DNA from 3 places in the Nocardia sp. NPDC101769 genome. Region 3 is predicted to be linked to each of the others. Evidence: riboswitches for the same ligand, from Rfam matches in the RefSeq annotation. Region 3 holds a riboswitch; each other region holds the start of a gene.
What was found. A riboswitch is a leader RNA that binds a small molecule or an ion and turns the genes downstream of it on or off. The one in region 3 is predicted to bind magnesium.

Region 1: another riboswitch for magnesium. It lies ahead of ACIRRA_RS14995 (stealth conserved region 3 domain-containing protein); the one in region 3 lies ahead of ACIRRA_RS36005 (hypothetical protein).
Region 2: another riboswitch for magnesium. It lies ahead of ACIRRA_RS34940 (MgtC/SapB family protein); the one in region 3 lies ahead of ACIRRA_RS36005 (hypothetical protein).

What each region holds. Positions count from the first base shown of each region.
Region 1 covers NZ_JBIWMX010000007.1:262,683-267,360, reverse strand. Annotated here, with positions in the region: gene ACIRRA_RS15000 (hypothetical protein) at 59-970, opposite strand; M-box (ykoK) riboswitch at 1,219-1,390, opposite strand; M-box (ykoK) riboswitch at 1,493-1,671, shown strand; gene ACIRRA_RS14995 (stealth conserved region 3 domain-containing protein) at 1,751-3,118, shown strand; gene ACIRRA_RS14990 (response regulator transcription factor) at 3,319-3,954, shown strand; gene cutA (divalent-cation tolerance protein CutA) at 4,032-4,487, opposite strand.
Region 2 covers NZ_JBIWMX010000030.1:39,284-43,961, forward strand. Annotated here, with positions in the region: gene ACIRRA_RS34925 (helix-turn-helix transcriptional regulator) at 1-295, shown strand, start outside; gene ACIRRA_RS34930 (SDR family NAD(P)-dependent oxidoreductase) at 631-1,395, shown strand; gene ACIRRA_RS34935 (hypothetical protein) at 1,397-1,519, opposite strand; gene ACIRRA_RS34940 (MgtC/SapB family protein) at 1,571-2,284, opposite strand; M-box (ykoK) riboswitch at 2,486-2,661, opposite strand; gene ACIRRA_RS34945 (MFS transporter) at 2,734-3,957, opposite strand; gene ACIRRA_RS34950 (ArsR/SmtB family transcription factor) at 4,045-4,386, shown strand.
Region 3 covers NZ_JBIWMX010000032.1:51,521-56,198, reverse strand. Annotated here, with positions in the region: gene ACIRRA_RS36020 (DNA polymerase domain-containing protein) at 1-329, shown strand, start outside; M-box (ykoK) riboswitch at 592-759, opposite strand; gene ACIRRA_RS36015 (DUF3558 family protein) at 888-1,412, shown strand; gene ACIRRA_RS36010 (DUF3558 domain-containing protein) at 1,412-1,924, shown strand; gene ACIRRA_RS36005 (hypothetical protein) at 2,022-2,711, opposite strand; M-box (ykoK) riboswitch at 2,991-3,172, opposite strand; gene ACIRRA_RS36000 (magnesium transporter MgtE N-terminal domain-containing protein) at 3,353-4,678, shown strand, end outside.

The DNA of each region.
Region 1 (4,678 bases), on a different contig from region 3:
CCCGGATATCGGAGGTCATGGACCCCGTTCCGAGCGCGGCTGTGGATGTAAGGAAGGGTCACGATGAATCGCGCTCCGCCGACGGTGTCGTGGCATCGTGCAACACGGTCAGGCCGGCCGTGAGCGCCGAACCGCCTGCGGTCCAGCTGATCCCCGCGGGTTGGGTGGTCAGCACCACGATCGTGAAGCGCAGCAGGTGGTCGGATCCGGTGCCGACGAGGCCGCTGGTGTTCATGGTCGTCGAGGTATCGAGCGCCATCCAGCCCTGCTTGATCGCCCGGGGTGCGCGGGGAAAAGCGTCTGGGATGCCGAAGTATTGGTCGGTGCCGTCGGCGGCGATACGGCTGGCGTTGCGCAATCCGTTCATGATGACCTCGCGGGCCGGTGCGGGGACCGCAGTGCTCAGGTAGCGGTAGACGCTGACGACGTCCCTTGGCGTGGTGAGGGTTTCGCCCCATTCGGAGGGGTCGTTCGGTGGCCGGGTACCGGTGAGCCCGATCAAATCGATCATCCGGCTCACAATCGCGGTGCCGCCGTTGTCGCACCACAGTTGATCGGCGATGTCGTCGTCGCTGGCGGACAGCATTCGGTCGAGCATGGTCGAGGTGGCCGAATCCGCTTGCCAGACTTGTCTGTGCAGTGCGTCGATTGCAATCAGCAGTTTGACCACCGACGCGGTGTAGAACTGCTGATCGGTGTCGAGTTCGGCGAGCGTGGCGCCGGTGGCGGTGTCGATGACGTCGATGCCGACCTCGGTGCCGGGGGAGGCGTCCTGGATCGCGGACCGCATCCGCTCGGCCAGTTCCGTCGGCGGTAGGGCGGGTCGGGCCGGGCTCACGGGCGCGGCCGACGCGTCGAGGGGGGCCGCTTGGATCACGGCGAAGGCGAGCAGGCCGGTTGCGGCGCCCAGCCGCCACGGTCGGAATGAGCTTTCGCGGCGCACGACCGCGCCGGCGGGGGTTTTCCGCATCGGTAAGACTTTCGAGATTCGAAATCGGGATTCTTGTGCCGCAGGGCAGCGCGCAGGGAAGAGTCGAATCGGACTCTGCTGGCCGGCCTACCCGTGGCTGGGTGCCGGATGGCGTTGCCCTGATTCGGAAGGACTTGGATACGGACCATCGGTGGAAGTCATGGCCGTCGTCCTCACCTCCTCGGGGCCTGGGCCTGGTATGGCTGCACGGGGCACACGAGGAGTTGTCGGCGGCCCGATGCCACCGACGCGCACCCCTCTCGTCAGAGCTTCGGCACTGCACGACGTATCCCTTTGGGCGGGAAGCCACCTGGGGTTACCCCTTAATCCGGGGAAACCTGTCCTGATCCTGGGCGTCTCTCGACGTCGTCGGATCAGTGGCCTGTGTTCATACAGGAGCCTCGCCTAGCGAGGTGCTGATTGCGGCCGTCAGCTTGTCATCACTCGATGGCCGGAGTCAACCGGGCCCGGTGTGACAACGGTTACCAGGGGCAAGTGTTCGAGGCTGCGGCTATAGTCGGTGCTGCACCTCGTTAGGTGAGGCTCCTTTTCGAACACAGGCCACTGATCTCACGACGTCGAGAGACGCCCAAGCTCAGGACAGATCTTCCCGGATTAAGGGCTGATCCCAAGTGGCTTCCCGCCGGATCTCCGGCAGGGATACGTCGTTCAGTGCCGAAGCTCAACGTGTGGGGTTGCGCGCGACATCTGAAGTCTTTCGCGCAGACACTCCTTCGTGCGTTCCCTGAGACCTGTTGAGTCCGTAGGTAGGTGTGACGAATGAAGAACCTGATGACATGCGTTCCGGTGGCCGGAGGCGGCACCGAGCGGACCGCGGTGGAGAATCTGCTGCTCACTCGTGGCGTACTGCTCGCGAACAATATTCGGTTCCTGCTGATCAGGACGGCGGACGGCGAGCCCGCGCTGGCACTGGGCGAGCAGTTCCGGGGACTGGTCGCCCCGTTGTTGCGGGCCGACGGGGGCCCGGGCTCCATTGATGTCGAATTCTGGGAGTTCGGCGACGAGGAGGTGCGCTGCCCTCGCCCGAATGCGTTGACCCGCACCAGCTTTCCGGCCGCAGACCTGGAACTTGCGCAGATCCAGCGGTACGGCAGCGACTGGGTGTCCCTGGAGGGGATGTTCGAACCGCATGCGGGCGACATCGGATTCCCCATCGACATCGTGTTCTCCTGGGTCGACGGCAATGACCCGGCACTGGCCGCGCGCCGCGCCGCCGCCGCGGTCGGCGTCAGCCTCGGCGAGGGCGACGCCGCTCCGGCGCGCACCCGCCAGATCGATGAGCTGCGTTTCGCGTTGCGGTCGGTGCACGAATACGCGCCGTGGGTGCACCGGATCTTCATCGCCACAGACTCGACTCCGCCCAACTGGCTCGCCGACGATCCGAAGGTGACGATTGTCCGTGCGGCGGAACACTTCTCGGACCCGAACAGTCTGCCGACCTTCAACTCGCACGCCATCGAGACGCAGCTGCAGCACATTCCCGGGCTGAGCGAGCATTTCATCTACGCCAACGACGACATGTTCTTCGGCCGTCCCGTCGCGCCGGAGATGTTCTTCACCTCCGGGGGCATCAGCCGGTTCATCGAATCCGATCTCCGGATCGGCACCGGACCGAATACCGAGCAGCGCAGCGGATTCGAGAACGGAGCGCGGGTGAACCGGGCGCTGCTGCGGCATCGATTCGGGCACGTGATCACCCGCCACCTGGAACACGCGCCCACACCGCTGCGCCGCAGCGTACTACTGGAAATGGAGCGGGAGTTCGCCGAGGACTTCGCCAGGACACAGGCCAGCCCTTTCCGCTCGGCCACCGACATCTCCGTGACCAACTCCCTCTACCACTACTACGCCCTGCTGACCGGCCGGGCGGTCCGGCACGAAACCGCTTGGGTGCGCTACGTCGACACCACGACCTTCGACGGTCTCGACCAGCTCGGAATCCTGTCGGTTCGCCGCGACGCCGACTTCTTCTGCCTCAACGACAGCAGCTTCCCCGAGGTCGAGGAATCTCACCGCGCGTCGCGAGTGCGGTGCTTCCTCGAGCACTACTTCCCCCGGCCCGCACCGTGGGAGCGCACCGCCGCCCTGATGCCCGAACGGGCCGAGTCGGACACCGTCGCCGCATAGCCGACACGGTGGGTTCTGGACCGGATTGCGCTGTGTCGCAACCGATCCGGGATTTCGTATGCCCAATTCGAGTTATCCAATTCTCATGAGGAGAGCTAGTTCCAATGGGGCAGTCGGCTGCGGTATCCCGCATCGTCGATCGACTACCGATCATTTCGATCGGCGGTACCGGGTCTTTCGGGGGTCGGCGGGTGTTGATCGTGGAAAGCAAGAACGCCGATCTGGCGGAACTGAGCCGGGCGCTGGCATGGAAGGGCAGCTCCCGGAGAGCCGAAACCGGTGCGCGGGCTGCGGATTCGCACGAACCCGCGGATGTTGTGCTGCTCGATATCGACCGGAGGGACAGGGGCGGGCTGAATGTGGTGCGCTCGATCCGGGAGCTCAGCACCGTTCCGATCGTCGTGGCTACGGCTCGGGAGTCCGAACTCGACCCCGTGCTCACGCTGGAGGCGGGCGCCGATGACTATGTGGTGAAGCCGTATCACATCGGTGAGCTGATGGCTCGGATCGAGGCGGCCATCCGGAGCAGCGAGCTGTCCGCGCGCTCGACCGGTGCCATCGAGTACGGCCCGCTGCACATCGATGACGCATCGAGGCAGGTCAGACTCTACGAGAGGCGAATCGAGCTGACCTTCAAGGAATTCGACCTGCTGTATCTGCTGGCCTCGAACGCGGGCGCGGTGGTGCCACGTGAGCGGATCATGCAGGAGATCTGGGACAACTCCTGGTCGCGTAGGACGGTCGACACCCATGTCTGCACCATTCGAAGCAAGCTGGGGTCCAGTGACTGGGTCCTCAATGTCCGGGGTGTCGGATATCGCATGGGCATTGCGTGAGGATCGCGCCCGGTCTCCGGGTCGAGCGGTCAACTCCATGCGACGCGCCAGCTGAGGGCAGCTGGCGCGCGGGCACCCTATTCCGGTGCAGCTGTGATCTTTTCGACCCATTTCACGTAGCCGTCGATCGCCCACTCGACGGGTGTTGCGATGATCTCCGGCCCACCGGCCCATGGGTGCAGCTCGAGGATTCGCCCAGCGAGCTTGTCCCTGACCGCTGCTGCCGTCTTCAGTGTCACTCGCCATTCCTGGCCCTCGCCGAGCTGGTCCAGATGCCAGAACACCGACATCGCTGGTCCGGTCACCTCAGCGCCGGCGGCGAGACGTTCGGCCACCACCGTGCGAGCGATATTCTGTGCGTCTTCCTCGGTTGGCGTCGTCGTGGTTACCGACCACACTCGTGCCTCTGTCATATCCGCAACCCTATTGGGGCATCGGAATTCGTGACGGATGTCCGGCACCGCGTGCGCGACTCGCGTACAGCGGATCCGAGCTGCCGTAGACGATCGTTCGACGTTGTTGGACTTGGTCACATTTACCCCCCGCAGGCACCGCGAAATCCCCCAGCCGGCACCCGACGGGCCAGCTGTAGGTGTGAGGGTCGACATAATGTGGTGGCGGGCGGGTGTGGGCGTCGTTATGGTGTTTGCTGCGACGCGGGGAAGCCCCTGGATCTATAGCTGGGGGCCGAGTTGAGTTCCTCCGCGTCGTCCAAACACCGTGT
Region 2 (4,678 bases), on a different contig from region 3:
TGCCGACTCCGCACTCTGCCCCGGCGACCCCGGCTTCGACTCCGTCATCACCGAACTCGCCTCCCGCAGCCCGGAATTCGCCCGCCTCTGGTCCCGCCACGATGTCGGCCCGGCCCGGCAGGCGGTCAACGCCCTGCAACACCCCGAGGCCGGTGAACTCCACTTCGACGCCACCACCCTCACCCTCGCCGACCGATCCGACCGCCACCTGGTCCTCTACAACCCCCGCGCCGGCACCGACACTGCCGCCCGCCTCGACCAGCTCCACCGTCTCCGCCTCGCCCCACCCGCCTGAGCCGGCAGTGACGACTCCCTGATCCTGATCGCGTGGCTCCCGGCGGGTGAGCGTCGCTTTGTATCGGAATCGCCGAATGGTCTCGAATGTTGTTCCGGCCGTGTGGATCCCGCAGAGCACACGTTCTGTATCGCGTTCGTGGGCCACGGCCGAGCCATGTTGGCCCTGCTCACATTTCCGGTGATGCATGCAGCGCTAACTCGACTCTGGCGGCCATCGTCGAAGGCAACGGCGCCCTGGACCCGGTTCGGCCACATCGCTCGGCAAGGTGGTGGTGGCACACCCACGATAGATGCGCACTGTTTACCCACAGTGCGGCCCGGCAGGCTGAAGTCATGACACACAACGGGTTTCGGTTCCAGGACAAGGTCGCGCTCATCACCGGCGGTAGCAGTGGGATGGGGCTGGCCGCTGCGCGGCGGCTCCTCGGGGAGGGGGCGTGGGTGATCGTCACCGGGCGTGACAAGGACCGGCTCGATACCGCGGTGGCCGAGCTGGGGGAGCGGGCGGTCGGGGTGGCCGGGGACGCTACCGTGGCCGAGGATCTCGAGGCGCTGGCGCGGGTGGTGTCCGAGCGGTTCGGGCGGCTGGATGTGGTGTTCGTGAATGCGGGAATCGGTGCGTTCCAGCCGGTTTCGGCGGTCACCGCCGGCGAATTCGATCGGGTGGTGGGGATCAATTTCAAGGCCGCGTTCTTCACCGTGCGGCAGGTGCTGCCGATGCTGGTCGACGGGGGTGCGATCGTCCTCAACGCCTCCTTCGCCTCGTATCGGGGCGCGCCCGGCGCCGCACTGTATTCGGCGACGAAGGCGGCGGTGCAGAGTCTGACGCGGACGCTGGCGGCGGAGTTGGCGCCACGCGGGATTCGGGTGAACTCGGTGAGCCCGGGCTACATCGACACCCCCGCCTTCCGGGCCGAGGCCTCCGCCGCAGCGCAGGCCGCCGCGGGGGCGCGGGTGGCGCTCGGGCGGGTCGGCGACAGCGACGAGGTGGCCGCCGCCGTCGCGTTCCTGGCCTCCGGGGAGGCGTCCTACATCACCGGTCAGGACCTGCTCGTCGATGGCGGCCTGACCACGGTGGTCCCGTCGGCGATGGTGTGAATCAGCAGGCGCGCAGGTCGGCGGTCTCGAAATTCAGCTCGCCGGCCACCACCGGCAGGTCGGCGCGACCGTCGTTGCCGTACACCAGCTCCGGCGGACCCGCGATCGCGCCCCACCGACGCATCCGGCAGCGGCACCGCGAGCGGGGTCGGCGTATCCGACCGCAGCGCGAGGTTCACTCCTCGGCCGCTGCCAGCTGCGGCACCGTGCGCCACCCGACGCTGGTCACCGACGGCTCCAGGCTCAACCGGCTCACCGCGGCCTCCATCTGCCGGTCGTCGCGGCGGTCACCGGTCAGCTCCGCCCGCACCTGCACCCGGCCCGGGGAGGTGTCGTGGCTCGAGATCGACACCAGCCGGAAGTCGGTGCGCGTCAGCGACTGCACCAGCAGTGCCCGCACATGCGCCTCGTGCGCGTCGTCGGTGTCGGCGTGGAAGCCGTACAACGCCTCCTGCACCTCGACCTCGTCGATACCGGGGCGATCCACCGTGCGCGCCACCGTGCGCAGCGCGGTATTGACCACCACCACCGCCACCGTGCCCGCCACCGCGGTCGAATACATGCCCGCACCCGCGAGCGCACCCACCGCCGCCGCACACCACAGCGTCGCCGCGGTGTTCAGGCCGCGGATATTGAACCCGTCGCGCAGGATCACACCCGCGCCCAGGAACCCGATACCCGAAACGATCTGCGCCGCAACACGAGTCGGATCCGCCGACGCACCGTTGAAGCCGTGCGCGGACAGCAGCACGAACAAGGTCGCCCCGGCGGCGACCAGCGAATTCGTGCGCAGTCCCGCCATCCGGGCCCGGAACTGACGCTCGAACCCGATCACCGCGCCCAACCCGACACCCGTGCCGAGTCGCAGCAGCATTTCCCACGTGGTCATCTCGATCTCCCAGCGCATGACGGCGCACTCCGGACTCGGACGCTACCGGGGTACAGGTAGCGGCCAGAGGATTGCAGGAGTGTCGCCGAGTGAACGATTGGCTAACGGAACGCGCTCCGGTCCATCGGGCACGACCACCACCTCCTCGACGCCACACGCACGCATGCCGGGGGAGTGGGACCGGCGTGAACTCGCCGGTACGGGTACCACCCCTCGTAAGACCTTCAGCACTCCACGGCGTAAACCCGCCACGGATGGCGGGAGCCGGTCGGGGCATCCCCTTAGCTCGGGGAAACCTGTCCTGATCCGGGGCGTCTCTCGACGTTCGGGATCGCCGGCCTGTATCCGTGAAGGAGCCTCAGCTAACGACGGCACCTTGCGCCCAGAAGTAAACACCGGCCCGCCACGATCGGCAACCCGACGTGAGCGCCGTCGCATTCGTGCAGCCGCTAGCGTCGCGCCTCGACCGCGACCCGCGCCACCAGCCGCACCACACACAGCACCGCCACCGACACGGCGAAGATCTGCACCGCAGCCAGCAGACCGGTCGCGCCCGCCAGCAGGCCGACACCGATGACCGGGCCGCCGCTGCCGCAGTAGGCCATCACGAAATAGGTCGACAGCACATCGGCGTGACGATCGGCAGGCGCGGCCGCATTGATCGCGGTCAATCCCGACAGGAACACCAGGCCGTGACCGGCCCCGGCCAGCACGGTCGCGAATAACAGCAACGGCAGCGAGGAGACCGCGCCCGCGCCCGCCAGCAGCACCAGACCCACCGCCAGCAGCGGGAAGCCGGTGAAGTCCAGGGCCCGTTCGGGTTTTCCGTAGCCGACCAGCTGCGCCACCGCCCACGCCGTGGGCAGCAGCGCGGCCGCCGCACCACCGATCACCAGATTCGTACTGCCCGACAGGGTCGCGGCATAGGTCGGGATCAGGGTGAGGAAGACGCCGACCACCGCGAAACCCAGGAACGCGCCCGTGCCCGCGGCCGCGAAGACCGCACCCATCCCGGCCGGGATACTCGGCCGTCGCGGCCGCCACCGGCTGACCACCGCGGTCTCGGGCAGCGCCGCCATCGCCACCACGGCCGGAACCAGCAGCGCCAGTTCCACCATGAACGGTGTCACGTACGGAGCCGGAAGATATTGCGCCAGAACAGCTCCCAGCACCGGACCCAGACCCATACCGCCCGCCGAGGCCACCGCCGACACCAGCGCGGCCCGGCGGCGGCTACCGTGCGGCTCCAGCTCGGTCAGTGCGGCGGTGAGCGCACCCGAGGCCGCCCCGACCGCCAGCCCCTGCAGGATTCGGGCCGCGAACAACCACGCCACATCGGTGGCCAGTGCGAAACCCAGCGTGCCCAGCGCCGCCAGCACCAGCGCGGGCAGCAGAATCCGGCGTCGCCCCAGCACATCCGAGGCCGGACCGGCGATCAGCAGCGCGGGAATCAGCACCCCCATGTAGACCGCGAACACCAGCGTCATCACCAGTGGCGAGAACCCGAACCGATGCGCATAACCGTGATACAGCGGCGTGGCCACATTCGTGCCCGTCAACAGGATCAACAGCGTGTAGGCGGTGCCCCGGAACCGCGCAGCGCTCCCGGGCGGTGAATCCTGCGGGGCGGCAGCGCGATCGGAAGCGGCTGCGGTGGATTGCTCGATGGTCATGGCGTCCTCCCGGCACAGACATGTTCGGTATTTCCGAACATAACAGGATGTTCGGAATTTGTGAACATGCGGACTAGTCTGGACACCATGGCGAGCCGAACCGCGACCGAACTGGTCCACCCCGACCGCGACGAACTGCGGTTCACCACCGTGCTGGCCGCCCTCGCCGACCCCGTCCGGCTCACCATCGTCACCCGCCTGGCCGCCGCCGAGAACGGCGAACTGGCCTGCACCACCTTCGATCTGCCGATCAGCAAATCCACCCAGAGCGGGCACTTCAAGACCCTGCGCGAAGCCGGCGTCATCCGTCAGCGCGACGAGGGCACCCGCCGCCTCAACCGGCTGCGCACCGAGGATCTCGAAGCCCGCTTCCCCGGCCTGCTCGACCTGGTCATCACCCACGGTCGCGGTGCGACCCTGAGCGCCTAACCCGAATGTCGCGACGACTCCGGGCCGGTCGACGCCGGTTTCGTGCCCGCTCGGACTCGGGGCGGTCAGCACCCGCCGGATCTCGTCGACGTAGGACTTCCAGGCCTCCTGGTCGGCCGGTAGCGTGCCACGCATCGTCCGCCACAGCTGGACCCGTGCCCAGATACGCCGAATATGCCAGTGCCGCGCGATGTTTCGGCCACGGGGTCGTCGAAACCGAGCGGGGTGAACAGTTCGGCCGGATACTCGATACGGCGCAGGGTGACCCGGGTCGGCACGGGCTCCACCAGCG
Region 3 (4,678 bases):
TTCGAGAAGACCGGGGCGGCAAGGTCTTTCTCGATTCGACCCGCGCCGGCGGTGCGACGGTGGTGTCGGTCTACAGCCCCCGCATCCGCCCGGGCGCGACCGTCTCGTTCCCGGTCGGCTGGGCGGACCTGCCGAATATCGACCCGCACGACTTCACGATTCGCACGGCGGCCAAGATTCTCGGCGACCGCGATCCCTGGGCCGAGGCCATGCCCGAACCCCAGTCTCTCCCAGCCGATCTCATCGCCGAGGGGCACACCATCCCGGTGGCCCGGGTGCAGGCCATGCACGAGGGCAAGCGCCGCGCCCGCGCCCGCCGGGACAACTGACTCGGGCCGCAGCGTCCCGGATCAGCAGGTGCTCGTCGGCGTCATATTCGTACAGTTCGCCGTAGCGTCCCCATCTATTCGAGAAGAGGCACGCGAAAATAGGCGAGCGCCAGGGCGTCGCCGAATACCGGAAAGAATTACGAGCGTCGGACGGGAGGTCCGGGGGCGTTATCGGTTGTCATTCGGCCGGACCTCCTCACAGTGCTCACACGCGGATTTATCGGTGCACGCGGGGGAGGTCGACCCCGGGATCCGGGGAAGGACGCACACCCTCCCGTCAGAGCTTCGACACCGAGCGATGCGTTCCGAATCGGAAAGCCACCTTGGATTACCCCTTGATCCGGAGAAATCTGTCCTGAGCTTGGGCGTCTCTCGACGTCGTATCAGTGGCCTGTATTCGTACAGGAGCCTCGCCTGTTCAGGTGCGGTATCGAACGTGGACAAGGCTCCCGGAATTGTCAAAAGCCCGCATTTCCATGCGCTGGGCGCCATGCCACAAATCGTCCGCCGAGTCGCCGATCGCACGATTCGGGCGGTTCGCCTACGCTGGTCGGCGTGATGAGAGCGGTGAGCGCGGCGGCGGGGATCGCCCTGATCGGGGCGGCGATCACGGGCTGCGGCGGCTCGTCGAATCAGCAGGCGGTCCCGGCGACGACCGCATCCAAGGCGGCGGTGATGCCGTCGCCGAACACCATCGGACTGTGCGGCGGGGTGGCCGATGCCGATGTCGGCCAGGCGACCGGGCTCAATGGGCTGCAGCGAGTGACGGTGAATCCGCTGGGATGTGCGTGGCAGCGGCCCTCGGGCGGTGGCTACGCGGTGGTATTCCACTGGTTCCGGGGCAGTCCGCTCGCGGACCGCCGGACTCAGATCACCGACGCGCGCCCGTCCGACGTTCAGGTGGCCGGGCAATCCGGCATCGAATGGAAGGGGCCGCAGTCGTGCGAGGTGGCACTTCCGTTCGGGGACAGCGATTTCATCGATTGGTCGGAGCGGGCCGCGATCACGGAGACCGCCAAGGAGCCCTGCAAGGGACTGGAACAGCTGGCGGCGTCCACTCTGACGAAGGCGGGGCAGGGGTAATGCGCACGGTTAGATCGCGAATCGCCTTGGCGGCCTTGCTGATCGCCGCACTCACGGGGTGCTCCCACGGCCCGAAGGAAACACCTGTGCGGGCTGCCGACGACCCGAACCTGCTGGTCGGCTGCGGCCCGCTGGAGGATCAGAAGATCGCGAGCAACCTGCACGTCTCGGGTGTCGAACAGCAGAGCGCCCCCACCGTCTGCAACTGGACCGCCACCGGTCCGAACGGCGGTGCGGTCGACATCACCTACGCCTGGCTGGAGAACGACACCCTGAGCCGTGAGGTCCAGATCGCTGACCAATTCGGTTATCAGGTCGAGCGTTTGGTGATCAAGCACTTCGGCGGCATGTACTGGCGTGACCCGAAGGATCCGAGCACCTGCGCGGTGACCGCCTCCGACACCGGCACCGTCACCTGGTGGGTCCAGAACCGCGACCACGCGGCGCAACCGGACCCGTGCGCGGGGGCCATGGCTCTCATGCAGGCCACCCTCTCGGTAGACGGTGTGTGACCGTCCCGAACCCGCTGCCGGACCAGAAGGCAGCGGCGGCGAGGATTGAGACACTCACCGCCGCAACGGGTTTCGCCGACGCAATCCGACCTGCCCGCTAGGCGGCAGGCGCCGGGGCCGGGGTGGAGTCGGGCGCGGACAGGCGCTGGGCCAGGCCGATGCCGACCGCGATGGCGGCGGGCACACCGGTCAGCACCAGACCGGCCGCCGCGCCCAGCGGAATGCCGATGGCGGCGCCGGCGAGACAGCCCGCGATGCCGGTCGGCACCGACATGACCGCGACGCCGGCGATGGCGCCGCCTGCGGCGCCGATGGCGCAACCGGCCGCGCCGCCGATGAGGGTGCCGATCAGGGTGCCCATCGAGGTGGCCAGACCGAACTGGTTGACCGCCGCGGAGAACGCGGCATCCTGGTCGGCCTGGCTCGCGATGTTCTTCCGCACCGGCGCGGGCAGGGCCGGGGCGGGGACGGCGGCGGCCGGGTCCATGTTCGGGGTGAGGGTGGCGTTGTTGCCGTCGATCCGGGCGGCGATCGGGTGGGCCAGACCGTCATCGGTGATGAACTCGAGCGGGAACTGGGTGACCAGGCCGCCATTGCTGTCCCACACCTGGAACTGACCGTCCTGCGTGGTCAGCGAGCCCAGGTCGGTCGTGACCACGACGGACTTGTCGACCACCCGAGCGGTCCAGTGGATGCCCGGCGCAGCGGCATCGGCATCCTGTGCATTGCAGGCGAGCATGCCGGCGGTGACGGCGGCGGCCAGGCTGTACGCGGTGATTTTCCTCATCGGTGAACCTTCGAAATTCGGGGTGGGTGATTTCGAATGAGGGTGAAAAGGCCAGCACGAATTACACGGCCGCGCAAAGGGATATGCGTCGTGTGCGGTGTGGTGAGAGGTCAGAGTCGTGTGGCGTGTTTCCACCCGCAAACGGGTGAGTGGAACGGATGACTCGGATATGGACTATCGCCGGGGGCCATTGGTCGTCCTCACCTCCTTGCGGCCGGAGCGCACGGAGGCGCTGAGCACGGGTGCACACGAGGAGTCGCCACGGCAGAAGACCGAGGGCGAGCACCCCTCTCGTCGGAGCTTCGGCACTGTACGACGTATCCCCAATGAACAATGACCTTGGGAAGCCACTTCGGGTGACCCCTTAATCCGGGGAAACCTGTCCTAACCCTGGGCGTCTCTCGACGTCGTCGGATCAGTGGCCTGTGTTCGTACAGGAGCCTCGCCTAGCGAGGTGCTGATTGACGCCACAAGTCTGGCAGTAGAGGATTAATTCGTCAATTCGGACATATCACCCAATGGGTGCGTCGTTCGTCTGCCGGACGCCTGCCGTTGGGCCATTATTCGACGAGAAGTGTCGACCACCGTGCAATGTTTGCCCGTGGCCGCCGGAAATCCGGGACGCCGAGTCAGGAGCGCATATGACCGAACCCACAGTATCGTCGAAACCGGAGTCGGTTGCGACGGTGCATCTGTCGCAGTTGCTGAAGGCGCCCGTGATCGCCGCGTCGGGGGAGACCATCGGCCGGGTGGACGACCTCGTCGTGCGCCTGCCGGGTGGCGACACCTATCCGCCGGTGATCGGTGTGGTTGTCGGGATGGGCGGGCGCGATGTGTTCGTCTCCGCCGAACGTATTCGGCTGTTCGAAGCCGATCGGATCGTTCTCTCGGTCAACAAAGTCGACCTGCGGTCCTTCGAGCGGCGGGCGGGTGAGGTGCTGCTGCGCGCCGACATCCTCGGTCACCGGCTCATCGATGTGGAGGCGGTGGAGCTGGTGCACGCCTACGATGTCGAGCTCGATCGGGTCGGCGCGCCCGACGACTCCGGTTCGGGCTGGGTGCTGGCGCGACTGGACACCCGCCGTCCGGCTCGCCTGTTCGGGCTGATCAAGTCCAGCGGCGGGCACGCCTCCCGGGATTGGAAGGCGTTCGAACCGCTGATCGGCCATGAGCAGTCGCTGACGCTGCGGGTCAGCAGCCGGTTGCGCGGGCTCAAGCCCGCTGAGATCGCCGACCTGCTGGAGGACGCCGACAAGCACGAGCAGGACGAGATCCTGGATCAAGTGCACGACGATCCCGAACTGGAGGCGGACGTCTTCGAGGAGCTCGACTCCGACAAGTCCAGCCGCCTGCTCAACGACATGTCCGATTCGGAAGTCGCGGCCCTGCTCGGGCGCATGCGCGCCGACGACGCGGCCGACTCCATCATCGAGCTCAAGCAGTCACGCCGCCGGCGTGTGCTCGACCTGATGCCGCCCGGGCAGCGCGTCAAGGTCGTTACGCTGATGGGGTTCAATCCCGACAGCGCCGGCGGACTGATGAACGTCGACTTCGTCTCGTGTCCGCTGGATACCATGGCGGCACAGGCGCTTTCGGTGGTATCGGCCGCGCACGCCTTGCAGCCGGAGGCCCTGCTGAAGGTGCACGTACTCGACTCCGGCCACCTGGTGGGCGTGGTCTCGGTGATCGCGCTGCTGCAAACCGACCCGGCCACGCCGGTCGCCGACATCATGGACGCCGATCCGGTGCGGGTCGCACCCGAGACCGATATCACCGACATCGCCTTGCTGATGGCCGATTACAACCTGTACGCCGTGCCGGTGGTGGACGACGCCGACCGGGTGCTCGGCGTGGTCACCGTCGACGATGTGCTCGAGGATGTCATTCCCGAGGACTGGCGGCGCCGGGAACCCGCGCCTCGACCGCCTCGGCCGGTCACCACCGGATCCAGCGACAACCCGGACGGC